DNA from 3 places in the Anaerostipes sp. AF04-45 genome. Region 2 is predicted to be linked to each of the others. Evidence: predicted binding sites of a transcription regulator. Region 2 holds the regulator's gene; each other region holds the start of a gene.
The links. Region 2 encodes Rex, which represses fermentation and respiration genes when NADH is low (regulators of the CRP and FNR family bind a similar motif). Its sites were predicted from a motif close to ATTGTTAANTANTTAACAAT; they were not measured.
Positions count from the first base shown of each region.

Region 1 (4,732 bases), on a different contig from region 2:
TGGCTGACTGCGATGGCGACGCCGTAATACGTAGCGCCTTTTTTTTCGATGATCTCATAGGCGCTGTTTTTCACATCGTCGAAAATTCTTTTCATGGACTTCTCGTGGTCAAAGTGCCCGCGCATTTCACAAAATTCGTTGATGCCGATCCCTGAGACATTGGTGTCGCTCCAGACCGCCAGTTCACTGTCTCCGTGCTCCCCGATGATAAATGCCTGAATGCTGCCGCTGTCTACTTCCAGATGTTCGCTGAGCAGGTATTGGAAACGTGCCGAATCCAGGACAGTTCCGGAGCCAAAGACCCGGTTTTTTGGAAATCCGGAAAGTTTTAAGGTCACATAAGTAAGAATATCAACCGGATTGGCAACAACCAATAAGATTCCTTCAGAGTTTCGTCTGGTGATCTCCGGAATAATGGATTTAAAAATGGATACATTCTTGTGTACCAGGTCGAGACGGGTTTCATCGGGCTTCTGATTTGCACCGGCGGTTATGATAATCAGCCCGCAGTCCGCGACATCATCATAGGAGCCTGCATATATCTTGGATGTATCTACATACGGGCGTCCATGGCTTAAATCCATCGCCTCACCCCGGGCTTTTTCTTCGTTTACATCGATTAAGACCAGCTCGGAAAACAGTCCCTGGTGCATCAGGCTGAATGCGGTGGATGCACCGACAAATCCGCAGCCGATGATGGCCGCTTTTCTATTATTAATCATAAAAAATCCTCCTTTGTATTAAGTAGTTTAACAAAGGAGGATAAAATATTCATCGAATTTTGATAAAGTGAGAAACTGTATCAAAAACTATTTGTTGGATCTTCTCCAGATGTGAGCTTTTTCTGCGTCTTTGATCAGCTGGTCTCTGAAGTCCGGATGAGCGATATTGATCAGGGCTTCCGCGCGCTGCCATGCAGAGAGTCCTTTCATGTTTGCCATTCCGTATTCGGTGACGATATAGTGTGCATTGGCACGGGTGTCTGTGACAATAGACCCGTTATGCAGGGTAGGAAGAATACGGGAATGCATCTGTCCGGCCTTGTCAGTGAAAGTGGAAGACAGGCATACAAAACTCTTTCCGCCGTTGGATAAGTAAGCTCCCATAACGAAGTCTAACTGACCGCCGGCACCGCTGATCTGTTTGATTCCTGAAGACTCAGCACTGATCTGTCCGTATAAATCCACATCTACGGCATTGTTGATAGAGATGAAATTGTCAATGGAAGAAACCCTTGCAATATCATTTGTATAGTTAACAGGAGCACTCATACATTCCGGATTGTCATTTAAGTAGTCATATAATTTTTTGGTCCCTGCTGCGAATGCATAAGTCTGACGGTAGCGGTCGATATTTTTTCTGGCACCGGTGATCTTTCCTGCTTTTGCAATGTCTACAAACGCATCCACATACATTTCAGTGTGAACGCCCAGGTCTTTAAGGTCAGATTCCGCGATCATGGAACCTACTGCATTCGGCATTCCGCCGATGCCAAGCTGGAGACATGCGCCGTTCGGGATCTGGTCTACGATGAGTTTTGCAACGGCTTTGTCCACGTCGGTGGCTGCTCCGCCTCCGCCCAGCTCTGCGATCGCAGGATTTTCGCCTTCGACGATCATGTCAACTTTGGAAATATGTACACCCTCTTCAAATCCGCCTAAGCAGCGAGGCATATTTTCGTTGACTTCCACGATGACACAGTCGGCTTTTTCAAGCATTGCAGCCAGGTGGGATGCACTCGGCCCGAAGTTGAAGAATCCGTGTTCGTCCATCGGGGCAACCTGCATCATCGCAACATCCACGTGATCGATGTAATTGCGGTAATATCCCGGCAGCTCGGAATAACGGATCGGTGCGTAGTAGGAAAAGCCTTCCTTGATCCATTTTCTCTCCAGTCCGCCCATGTGCCAGGAATTCCATGTAAAGTGATCGGCAGGGGAGTCGATCTTAGTGATTTCCAGCGGCCACATGACGATTCCGCCCCGGATATTAATATTTTCCAATTCCGGCATTCTTTTTGCCAAAGCCTTGTCAAGGGCAGCCGGTGTGGTGACGCACCAGCCGTACTCCAGCCAATCGCCGGATTTCACAACTTTTACGGCCTCATCGGCTGTTTTAAGTTTCTTTTGGTATTCTTCCTTAAATGACATAAGTAATCCTCCTGTCTTTTATCTGTTAATTTATTAACATACCATTCCATTGTACCATCCGCATAAAAGAAACACAAGTAAAATAATTTAAATTATGGGTGGCCTTTTTACAAGTTTTGTACTATAATTAGATACTAAGTTTAGGAGGACATTTATGGAACACAAAAAATTTACTTGGAAGCATTACACCCTGATCGCAGTCGGGATTGTTTTTGTGATCTACTGCTGTATCGCAGTGTATTTCAGCAAGAAGTTTACATATGGGACAAAGATCAATGGTGTCGATGTTTCCAACAAGACAGTTGACGAAGTTACAGACATTTTCAAAAAAAAGGCGGACGGCTATTCGCTGACCGTCAAAGAACGAAAAGGCAGAGAGGAAGTTTTAAAGAGCAGTGTGCTCAAGGTTTCCTTTGATGGTGAAGACCAGATCAGGAAGATTAAAGACGGACAGAGTTCTTTTCTGTGGATTAAAGGTGTTTTCGGGGGAGAGAAGTACAAAGATATTGATATGTTTGCTTATGACAAAGCCGCTTTTCAAAAGGCCTTTCAAAAGCTTGACTGCTTCAAAAAGAAAAATATCATCAAGATCCAAAATGCCAAACCGGTTTACAAAGACGGATCTTATCAGATCCAGAAAGAAGAGATCGGTACGGTCTTAAAGAAGAAAAAGACGGAAAAGCTCATAGAGAGTGCCGTAGAAGGCGGTGTCGCTGCTGTGGATCTGGACAAGGAGGGCGCCTATGATGCCCCGAAGTATACGAGCAAGAGCAAAGAGATCATTTCTCTGAAAGACAGGATGAACGATTCTCTGAAGGGAAGCATTACGTATAAGTTCGGGAAACAGACGGTAGTTCTCGATAAGGACGTATACCACAAGTGGTTTAAGATTAAAAATGACACAGATTTTACTGTTGATATGAAGAAAATGGAAAACTGGGTCATGAAGTTTGCATACGAATATAACACGATGGGGACCATGCGTACCGTCAAGACTCATGACGGACGAACCAAAAAGATTTTCGGAGGTCCTTACGGCTGGAGAATGAGCCGTGAAAAGGAAGAAGCCGCAGTCAAAAAAATGCTGAAAGAGGGCACCACCGAGACAAGAGAGCCATACTGGCGCCAGAAGGCAAAAGTATACGACGGATATCAGGGAGACATCGGCGACACTTATATCGAGGTAGATATGGGACAGCAGGAAGTTTTCTACATTAAAAAGAAAAAGATTGTCTTTTCTTCATCCGTAGTCACAGGCAAGATGGAAGCTGGAAGAAAAACACCGGAATGTGTGGCATTTGTACTGTATAAACAGCGCAATGCGACATTGAGCGGTCAGGGTTATAACTCACCGGTATCTTACTGGATGCCGTTCAACGGCAACGTGGGACTTCACGATGCAAGCTGGAGGTCTTCTTTTGGAGGAAGCGAGTACATTTCCGGGGGATCACACGGATGTGTCAATATGCCGCCTTATGCAGCTGCATCACTTTACAATATGATCGATGCCGGAACACCGGTTATCTGCTATTACTAAAATGAAACCGAGAGAGCAGGATTTAGATAGTCTGGGCTCTCTCTTTTTGTTATTTCAATAGGAAAGGTCTGCGGCCTTTTTGTCCATGGAACAGGAGGAGATGAAAATGAGGGTCAGCATAACACAGTGGGTGCATGAAGAGCTGAGACGCTTTATCAGACAAGGAGACTTATGTATCGATGCAACGGTTGGAAACGGAGGTGACACTGAGTATTTGTGCGGACTGACAGACAGGGTGATCGGATTTGAAATACAGGAGGAAGCACTGCTCAATACAGGGAAAAGACTGGAGTTAAAAGGATACCATCCGGAGCTTATTTTGGACAGCCATGAAAATATGGACCGGTATGCAGAAAAAGGCACAGTGCAGGCGATCTTGTTTAATCTGGGCTATCTTCCAGGTGGGGACCACAGGATTGCCACGAGGCCGAACAGTACGATACAGGCTGTTAGAGTGGGACTTGAGCTTTTGAAACCGGGAGGAATTATCAGTGTTTGTGTGTATAGTGGAGGAGATACCGGCTTTGCGGAGAAAGAAGAAGTTCTTCAATACTTAAGGCAGCTGGATGACAGGAGATATATTGTTATTAAACAGGACTTCTATAATAAACAGAATCATCCTCCGCTTCCGGTACTTATTTTGAAACTGGGATTTTGATTTTCTGCGGTATTTGAAAGATGGAGGAATATTTTATGAAAAGAACTGAGGGAGAGAACGGTGCGTTCCATATAGACGGACAGGCGTTTTATGATGCGATCGTCAGCAGTACTGAAGATTATATCTATATCATAGATATGACAACCGATATGGCTCTGATTTCCGATAATATGCTGCAGGATTTTGATCTGCCGGGAAGGCTCGTACCCGGGCTTGTTCCCGTGTGGGGCAAACTGGTACATAACAAAGATAAAAAACGATATTTCGACTCTGTGGATGATATGCTCAGAGGGATGACGGATATACATAATGTAGAGTATCAGGTAAAAAACAGAGATAATGAATATGTATGGGTTGTATGCCGCGGACTGTTAAAGAGAGACCAGA
Region 1 is NZ_QTXQ01000002.1:16,139-20,870, reverse strand. Features, by position in the region: gene DWV34_RS02990 (L-lactate dehydrogenase) at 1-722, opposite strand, end outside; gene DWV34_RS02985 (butyryl-CoA:acetate CoA-transferase) at 810-2,150, opposite strand; gene DWV34_RS02980 (L,D-transpeptidase family protein) at 2,305-3,687, shown strand; gene DWV34_RS02975 (tRNA (mnm(5)s(2)U34)-methyltransferase) at 3,794-4,345, shown strand; gene DWV34_RS02970 (bifunctional diguanylate cyclase/phosphodiesterase) at 4,381-4,732, shown strand, end outside.
Region 1: the regulator Rex is predicted to act here: its motif matches at 2,172-2,191, upstream of DWV34_RS02985 (butyryl-CoA:acetate CoA-transferase).

Region 2 (4,732 bases):
ATACGCTGTACCTGCCCGACCGATTCCTCCGTGGGCTTAAAACCAATCCGGTTCATTCCGGTATCCACTTTGATATGTATCCTGGCGTCCTTCTTCATTGTAACTGCAAATTTAGAGATCGCCTCCGCCATCTCATAAGAAAATACCGTCTGTTCAATTTCATGCTGGATCAATGAAGCATACTGATATTCCGAAGTATATCCGAGAATTAGGATCGGTTTTGTGATTCCCTGTTTTCTCAGAGCGATCCCTTCCTCAATGATCGCCACCGCAAAACCGTCGACGCCGATCTTATTCAATGCCTTCGCCACCGGGACCGCCCCGTGTCCGTAGCCGTCGGCTTTGATCACCGGCATAATCTTTGTATCCGGCCCCACAAGTTTTTTTATCTCACTGATATTATGGCAGACCGCATCCAGATCAATGGCTGCGTATACCCTATAATACTGATTCATCGCTGATTCCTCCTAAAATACTGCTGATTGACTCAATGATGTCTGATGCCAGCATGCTGTTGTGTCCAAAAATTTCTGCGGCATGGTCTCCTGCAAGCCCATGGATATAGACACCAAGGGCGGCAGCCTCAGAACATTCCATGCCTCTCCCTAGGAGGCTTGCGATCATGCCGCTTAAGACATCGCCGCTCCCCCCTGTGGCCATTCCATTGTTTCCGCTGCTGTTATAATAAACAGGCCGGCTGCCTGACACTACAAGCGTTGCCGCATCTTTCAGCACAACAGTGGCGCGGAATCTGTCCGAAAGCTTCTGTCCCGCATCCGTCAGAGTTTCTTTCACCTGCTCTGCGGATATTCCAAGGAGCCTTGCAGCTTCCAGAAGATGCGGTGTGAAAACGCACCCTCCCGGATGATCGATCTCCATTCCATAACGGCTGACCGTATTCAGGCCGTCCGCATCCAGCAAAAGAGGCTTTGTTCCGCGCTGTAAAACTTCTTCTAATAATTCTTTGGTCCGCTCTGAGACTCCCATTCCGGGTCCGAATAAGATACAGTCACACCATTCGAGGGCATCTTTTACATCCTCATATGTCCCGAACAGCACTTCCGGAAGCATGGACTGCAGAATCGGACGATTGGCTTCGCAGGAAATCACCTTTACCAGTCCGCTGCCCATGCGCAGGGCACTCTTTGCCGAAAAATAAGCAGCCCCAGACATCGTCTCATTTCCTGCTATGATCAGGACTTTTCCGTAGGTGCCCTTGTGAGAATCCGCAAAACGGCCCGGAAGTCTTTCTAAATCTTTCCTATCGTATGTGAAGCCCCCTGCATGTTTCTTCAAAACAGAATCAAAGAAACCGATCTTTTCTACATACAGCCGGCCCGCATATTCTTTTCCCGGATAGAGCAGATGTCCTGCCTTGGGACCGCCGAAGGTCACCGTAGCGTCTGATTTTACGGCGCATCCAAGGACTTTTCCCGTATCCCCGCTGATTCCGGAGGAAATATCGACTGACATGACTTTAGCTCCGCTTCCATTAATCCTTTCCACAGCAGTACGGTATGTCCCCGATACCTCTCTGGAAAGGCCTACGCCAAACAGTCCTTCCAAAATCCAGTCATAATCCTTATAATCTATCTCTTCTTTTTGCTCATATCCAAGCCGTGCAAGGATATCGTACTGCGTCTTTAAGTCTGCGGATGCCTGAGACAGATCCCCTACGACTGTAAAATCCACTGAATACCCTTCTTCCAGAAGGATTCTGGCCGCAGCCAGCGCATCTCCCCCGTTATTTCCGCATCCTGCCACAGAAAGAATCCTGTTATTTTTTCTGACTGTTTCCATGAGCCTTCGGGCAATTTTTTCGCTGGCCCTCTCCATCAGCACCAGGCCAGGAATCCCTATCTTCTGTATGGTCTCCTTATCAACATCCTGCATTTCCTGATTTTTTAAAACATATTTCATAGACACTCTCCTATGACAAAAGCCTGTGCCAGCCCCCCTGTGTTCGTAACCGACACATGAAATTTCGTAATCTTCCTATCTGATGCCATTTTTTCGGCTCTGCCTGTGAGTTTCACATAAGGTGCTCCTTTTGAATTCCGAAACACTCCGATCTCATAGGGCTCCAATCCGAAGAAGCCGGTTCCAAATACCTTGGAAACGGCTTCTTTAACTGCAAAATTACCAGCAAGAGTCGTACTGTTTAAACCTGCGCATGCCAGTTCCTCTTCTGAAAAAATCCGGCTCAGGCGGTTCTTTCTCTCCACCATCTTCTGTACCCGCCCGATTTCTATCAGGTCAGTTCCTATACCGACAATCATGGCGTTCCTCCCGTCTTTACTCCGCGCCTTCGCTGTCTTCCCTGCTGTGAATATTGTAAGTCAGCGTCATGAGGCTTTCTGCCAAATGGACATTCTCCACGGTCACACTGTCCGGCAGCGTGAGATCCACAGGGGCAAAGTTCCAAAATCCTTTGATGCCCCACGACACAAGATCTTTGGCAATCTTCGGCGCCTGGTCCTGCGGAAGCGTGAGGGCTGCAATCTTGATCTCATGATTCTTTATAAACTCTTCCATATCGTCAATATCGTGCACTTCCACTCCGTGCACCGTGATGCCGATCAGCTTCGGATTCACATCGAACAGCGCAATCACCTGAAAACCAATGCTGTTATTGTTAAAATCCTGATAATTAGCCAATGCCTGCCCCAGATTGCCGGCACCAACGATGATCATCTGATTGCTTTTGTCAAGTCCCAGAATCTTTCCGATCTCCACGTAAAGATTTTCTACATTGTAGCCGTATCCTTGCTGCCCGAAACCTCCAAAATTATTCAGGTCCTGCCGGATCTGGGATGCAGTTACTTTCATCCTCTCGCTCAGCTCTTTGGATGAGATCCTCGTAATATTTTTTGCTTTCAAAGCCCCCAAATAACGGTAATATCTAGGTAATCTCTTTATAACTGCCGGTGATATATTCTTATCCATTGATGACATTATTACCCTCCCACTTATTTTATTAACTACTCAAATTAAATAAATTATATAAGATTGTCTAATATCTGTCAAACTTTTCAGTGCGTTTTTTCAGAAATTATGTTATGCTTATAAAGAATTTTTACAGCTTAGAAATTTTGAAGGAGTGCACTATGGTTTTATCTTGTCAGAATATACATAAAACATTTGTCGACCAGGAAGTCCTGAAAGGAATTTCCTTTCATATCAATGAAAAGGACCGGCTTGCCGTCATCGGCTTAAACGGTGCCGGAAAGTCCACCCTGCTCAAGATCATCATGGATCAGATGACACCCGATGACGGGGAGATCCACAAAAAGAAGGACGCCGATATCGGCTATCTCGCACAGCATCAGGACCATACTTCTTCCCGCACCATTTATGAAGAGCTTTTGACCATAAAACAGGATGTGATCGAACTGGACAAAAAACTCCGCTCTCTGGAGCATATGATGAAGCATTTAAGCGGCACAGAGCTCGAAGAAAAGATGGAGGAATACACCAGGGCCACTCATTTATTTGAACAGAAAAACGGTTTTGCTTATAAAAGTGAGATCACAGGAATCTTAAAAGGACTCGGGTTTCAAGAGGAAGATTTTCAAAAAAAAATCGAGACTCTGTCCGGAGGACAAAAGACAAGGGTCGCTCTCGGAAAACTCCTGCTGATGAAGCCAGAGATCCTTCTCCTGGATGAGCCTACCAACCATTTGGATGTAGATTCGATCCAGTGGCTGGAAACCTATTTAAGCCACTATGAGGGCGCTGTCATCCTGGTCTCCCATGACCGGTATTTCCTGGACAAGATCGTCAACAAAGTCATGGAGATTGAGTCGGGTCACGCGATGCTCTTTGACGGCAACTACACTTCTTTTATTAAAAAAAGGGATCAGGTAAAGGCAATCCGCTTGAAGGAGTACGAAAACCAGCAGCAGGAGATCCGTCACCAGAAGGCGGTCATTGAAAAACTAAAACAATTTAACCAGGAAAAATCCATCCGCCGGGCCGAGAGCCGTGAAAAGATGCTGAACAAAATTGATGTGATCGAAAAGCCTGTGGAAGTCGACGGAAAAATGCGCTTTGCCATCGAACCGTCGGTGATCAGCGGAAACGATGTCTTAACGGTGGAACATCTGGAAAAAAGTTTCGGGCCGCATATGCTGTTTTCCGATATAAATTTTGAAATATTTCGCGGTGAGCGCGTGGCATTGATCGGCGCCAACGGAACCGGCAAGACTACGATGTTAAAAATCATCTGCAAACAAATTGCCAAAAACAAAGGACTGATTAAGCTCGGTTCCCAAGTTTCCATCGGATATTACGATCAGGCACAGGACAACCTGCATCCGGATAAGACAATCTTCGAGGAGATATCTGATTCCTTTCCGGAACTGACCAACACAAAAATCAGAAATACACTGGCTGCTTTCCTTTTTAAAGGAGAAGATGTCTTTAAACTTGTTTCTTCCTTAAGCGGCGGTGAAAAGGGACGGGTATCTCTTGCGAAACTTATGCTTTCCCATGCCAATTTTCTGATTCTTGATGAGCCTACCAACCACCTGGACATTCACTCCAAAGAAATCCTGGAATCCGCCCTGTCCCAGTACACAGGCACGGTTCTTTACGTGTCTCACGACCGCTATTTTATCAACAAGACAGCCACAAGAATTTTGGAACTCTCTCCGAAAGACGGTCTGCACTCTTATCCGGGCGACTACCAGCACTATCTTATCGAAAAGGAGAAGGAAGGCACGAAAGAGGT
Region 2 is NZ_QTXQ01000004.1:104,077-108,808, reverse strand. Features, by position in the region: gene alr (alanine racemase) at 1-455, opposite strand, end outside; gene DWV34_RS07320 (bifunctional ADP-dependent NAD(P)H-hydrate dehydratase/NAD(P)H-hydrate epimerase) at 439-1,920, opposite strand; gene acpS (holo-ACP synthase) at 1,917-2,279, opposite strand; gene DWV34_RS07310 (redox-sensing transcriptional repressor Rex) at 2,296-2,955, opposite strand; gene abc-f (ribosomal protection-like ABC-F family protein) at 3,108-4,732, shown strand, end outside.

Region 3 (4,732 bases), on a different contig from region 2:
CTGAGGAGTATTGATTCCTGCGATTACTTCAACAAGCTTCATAACCGGAGCCGGATTGAAGAAATGCATACCGATCATCGGGCGGTCAAGTCCTGCTCCGATTTCAGTAATAGAAAGGGAAGATGTATTGGTAGCGAAGATTGCTTCCGGTTTGCAGATATCCTGTAATTCTTTGAATGTCTGCTTTTTGATCTCCATGTTTTCGATTGCTGCTTCCACAACAAGGTCACAGTCAGTGCAGATATCTTTTACGCCTGTTGTGATCTTTGCTAAAATGGCATCCGCTTTTTCCTGGTCCATTTTGCCTTTTGCAACTCTTTTTTCAAATCCTTTTGCGATTCTTGCTTTTCCGTTTGCTGCGAACTCTTCATTGATGTCGCAAAGGCAAACTTCATAACCTTCTGTCTGCGCAAATGCCTGGGCAATTCCGCTGCCCATTGTTCCAGCACCGATAACTCCAACTTTCATTATGATTCCTCCTGTATTTAAACTCTAATTGTTGCCTGCCAATGATTATTTATTTTTGAATCCGTCGACTTTCGTCTTGTTTAAGAATGCTTCCATGCCTGCTCTCTGGTCTTCACTCTCAAAGCAGCTTCCGAATGCTTTTTCTTCCACGACGATAGCCTGATCCATGTCCACATCCAGACCTTCATTGATGGCTTTCTTTGAAGCGCGGACTGCGATCGGAGCGTTCTTAGCGATCTTTGCAGCCATCTTCTTTGCTGCGTCTAAGAGCTCTGCCTGCGGATATACCGCATTAACGAGTCCGATTCTGTATGCTTCATCTGCCTTGATGTTGAATGCAGTGTAGATCATTTCTTTTGCTTTTCCAGCGCCTACGAGACGGGCAAGCCTCTGTGTTCCGCCGAATCCAGGAGTGATCCCAAGACCTACTTCCGGCTGTCCGAACACTGCATTTTCTGCACAGAGACGGATGTCACAGCTCATAGAGATCTCGCATCCTCCGCCCAGTGCAAATCCATTCACTGCAGCGATGGTCGGGATAGGAAATGTCTCTAACTTGCGGAATACGTCATTTCCTTTTTTACCGAACGCTTCTCCCTCTGCCTTTGTCAATGTACTCATCTCTGCGATGTCTGCTCCGGCTACGAAAGATTTGTCTCCTGCTCCGGTGAGGATTAAGGCTCTTGTATTTTCGAGATCAACAGCATCCAAAACTTCGTCAATCTCTCCAAGCACCTGGCTGTTCAGCGCGTTTAATGCTTTTGGACGGTTAATAGTGAGGATTCCTACAAAACCTTCTGTTTCATATGTGATGAATTCCATGGATTCATTCTCCTTTCAAATTAAATTAGTCCATTTCAACGATGGTAGAGCATCCCATACCGCCGCCGATGCAAAGTGTTGCAAGACCTTTCTTAGCTCCCCTGTCTTTCATTGCGTGAAGCAGAGTTACGAAGATACGGCATCCTGAAGCTCCAACCGGATGTCCGATCGCGATTGCTCCGCCGTTTACATTTAATTTGCTTAAGTCGAATCCTAAGTCTTTTCCTACTGCCACAGACTGAGCTGCGAATGCTTCGTTTGCCTCGATCAGATCGAAGTCATCGATGCTCATTCCTGTTCTTTCCATAACTTTTCTTGTGGAAGCGACCGGTCCGATACCCATGATCTTAGGATCTACACCGCCGAGTGCTCCGGCAACCCATGTAGCCATCGGTGTAACACCTAATTCTTTTGCTTTTTCTTCACTCATAACGACAACTGCTGCCGCACCGTCATTGATTCCTGAAGAGTTCGCTGCAGTTACCATTCCATCTTTTTTGAATGCCGGTCTTAATCCTGAGATGCCTTCTGCTGTTGTTCCAGGACGAGGTCCTTCGTCTTTATTCACGATGATGGTTTCTTTTTTCTTCTTTACTTCTACCGGCACGATCTCTTCATCGAACTTTCCGGCTTCCTGAGCTGCAACTGCCTTCTGCTGGCTTGCTGCTGCAAACTCATCTAATTCTTCACGGGTAAGTCCCCACTGGTCACAGATGTTCTCTGCTGTCATACCCATGTGATAGTCGTTGAATGCACACCATAATGCATCATTGACCATAGCATCTTTCAACACGCCGTTGTTCATACGGTATCCGAAACGCGCCTGATCTAATACATATGGAGCCATTGACATGTTCTCGCATCCACCTGCTACGACAACGTCAGCGTCACCGCTTCTGATCATGTCTGCAGCCATGTTTACCGCTTTCAGTCCGGAACCGCATACAACGTTGATCGTTGTTGCCGGAACTTCGATCGGAAGACCTGCCTTGATGGATGCCTGACGAGCAACGTTCTGTCCTAAACCAGCCTGGATAACACATCCCATGTATACTTCATCTACCTGCTCTGGCTTAACATTGGCTCTGTTCAGAGCTTCTTTGATAACGATTGATCCTAAGTCAGCAGCCGGAGTTGTGCTCAATGCTCCGCCCATCTTACCTACTGCTGTACGACAAGCACTTGCAATAACTACTTTTCTTGACATATCAATTCCTCCATAATAATTCTGTGTTATATAGTGTTTGGCAGTTTCCCGCCGATATGTTAATAGTATCACAATCACTTTTTCATTTCAATTACAAATTTGTTTCAGGCCTTGATACAGGCTTCATATCATCTTAAAAACTGCGTATTTAAGCCGTTTGTTTCGGTCTTTTGTATGCAGTATAGATTGTACTTTTTTAAATACAGCCATATGTTCGTTTTTTTATTTAGAAAACTTTTATATATTTTTAGACATTGTATCCCCTAAAATCAACTTAATATCGTCACAATTTTAACAATATGATCTGTCTTTTTTCTCAGGAAACTAAAAAAAGATGGGCTGAAAGACCATCTTATAACCGGAGTTCCCATGAATTGGAGAACTATATATGAAGACTTATCAAAACATCTGTGTGTGTTTCCTTTTTTCTTTTGTTTTTACCTTAAAAGAGGCAGACTCCCGGTTAATTTATTCACCATCTTTTTAGGTCCGCAAAGAGCCACTCCAAGGTAATTGAGCTGTTCCCCCGGCGTCTTTGACATCTTTTCCGCGAACTCGTCATAAATCATACAGCTTTGTGCCAGATCCGAAAAATCTGCAGCGATGAGTTCGCTGAATTCGGGCTGGTTCACTTTTTCTCTTAGTTCTTTTAATACTTTCCGGCTGCCTTTTAAAACAGGAACGGGAAAAGTTATGATCCCCATATGTTCGTTTCCTCCGCTGTCCATGACATCCGTGCCTATAGCCCCCGGCATATGTTTCCCCATGGTCATACCAAGGATCACCCCTGTATTTACCGCAATCCCGGCAGGAAGCTCCCCGTCGATGACAACCACACATTTTTCATTCGCAATATCCATTTGATTCCTCCATTTGTGAACAGATTTTTTGACAGGCTCTATTGTAACCTGTACGGCAAGAAATTTCTTGTATGATATTGCTGTGTACAACCCGCAGAGCGTTATTTCATAGGAAAGATCGTAGAGCTTTCCTATGAAATAACAATACCGGGATGCCTTTTCAGCACCCCGGTCAAATCTTTCAGCGTTATCCTTCTATTGAAATGAACTCCTCTGACGGTACTTCTTTTCTTTCCTCAGCCTTTGGAAATCTCAGCACCAGTTCGCCATTGTCAAACTTCGCCCTGATATCTTCCTGTTTCAGTTCTTTTCCGACGTAGAAGCTTCTGCTGCACTTTCCGGAATAACGCTCTTTCCGTATATAGTTTCCCTCTTTGTCTTTCTCGTCTTTTACTTCGTTCTTTGCCGCACTGATAGTCAGATAACCGTCTCTCAGCTGGGCGGAAATGTCCTCCTTGCTGAAACCGGGAAGTTCCATACTTAATTCATATCCGTCTTCAGTATCTTTAATATCTGTCTTCATGCCGCGTTCAAAATCTCCAAAGCCAAAACGGTCAGCAGGAAATGCATTTTTAAACGCCCGGTCCATCCATCCGTCAAAAAGATTTTCTCCAAAAATACTTGGCATCAACATAAGTCATTCCTCCTATTCTATCTTCTGTGCGGGAATCCCGCACTGTTATATGTTGTTTATTTGTTCTATATGTAATATAACAATTATTTTTCTGTCTGTCAACTCATCAAATAAATGTTCACAGTTTTTTCACAAAATAAGAATGCCCACAGGGCACACCGTATTTCATACCCTTCGCACGATAAGGTATGCTGTAAACAAGCAAAGGCTCAGGAGCCTGTCTGCCCCTAAGCCTTTGCATGTATATAACCTTTTATTCCTGCCGCAGGATGGTGCCTTCTATTTAGACCCTATCTACTCCGGCAGATATTATATCCATTTTCTGCATGATTGGAGTGAGGCATTCTAAGAGCCGAACGGAAATCATGTAGAAAATGTCTTCTTATCTGTCCTGCATACTGATAGAATCGATCGCGACGCTTCCGCCCCGCACAACCTCAATGCTGGAAAATCTCTTCTTAAAAACTTTTAATATCGAATTGTTCTTTGCTTCTGTCCGCACAGATTCGATCAAAATACTGTCTTTCCCCATATCCTTCACACGGAATTTGAAAACCTGTGCCATCTGGAACACTTCATTTCTGTCCTTCTGGGTGCAGCCTTTCACCTTGATAAACATGATCTCTTTCATGCGGATCGACATGTTTGTGTAATCCATAACTTTGATCACTTCCACGCTGCGGTTCAGCTGCTTTTTGATCTGCTCAAAGGTGGCGTCATCGCTTTCTACGCTTATCGTCA
Region 3 is NZ_QTXQ01000002.1:53,781-58,512, forward strand. Features, by position in the region: gene DWV34_RS03130 (3-hydroxybutyryl-CoA dehydrogenase) at 1-468, opposite strand, end outside; gene DWV34_RS03135 (enoyl-CoA hydratase-related protein) at 514-1,290, opposite strand; gene DWV34_RS03140 (acetyl-CoA C-acetyltransferase) at 1,316-2,497, opposite strand; gene DWV34_RS03145 (DUF2000 domain-containing protein) at 2,935-3,357, opposite strand; gene DWV34_RS03150 (Hsp20/alpha crystallin family protein) at 3,545-3,991, opposite strand; gene ilvN (acetolactate synthase small subunit) at 4,374-4,732, opposite strand, start outside.
Region 3: the regulator Rex is predicted to act here: its motif matches at 2,777-2,796, upstream of DWV34_RS03140 (acetyl-CoA C-acetyltransferase).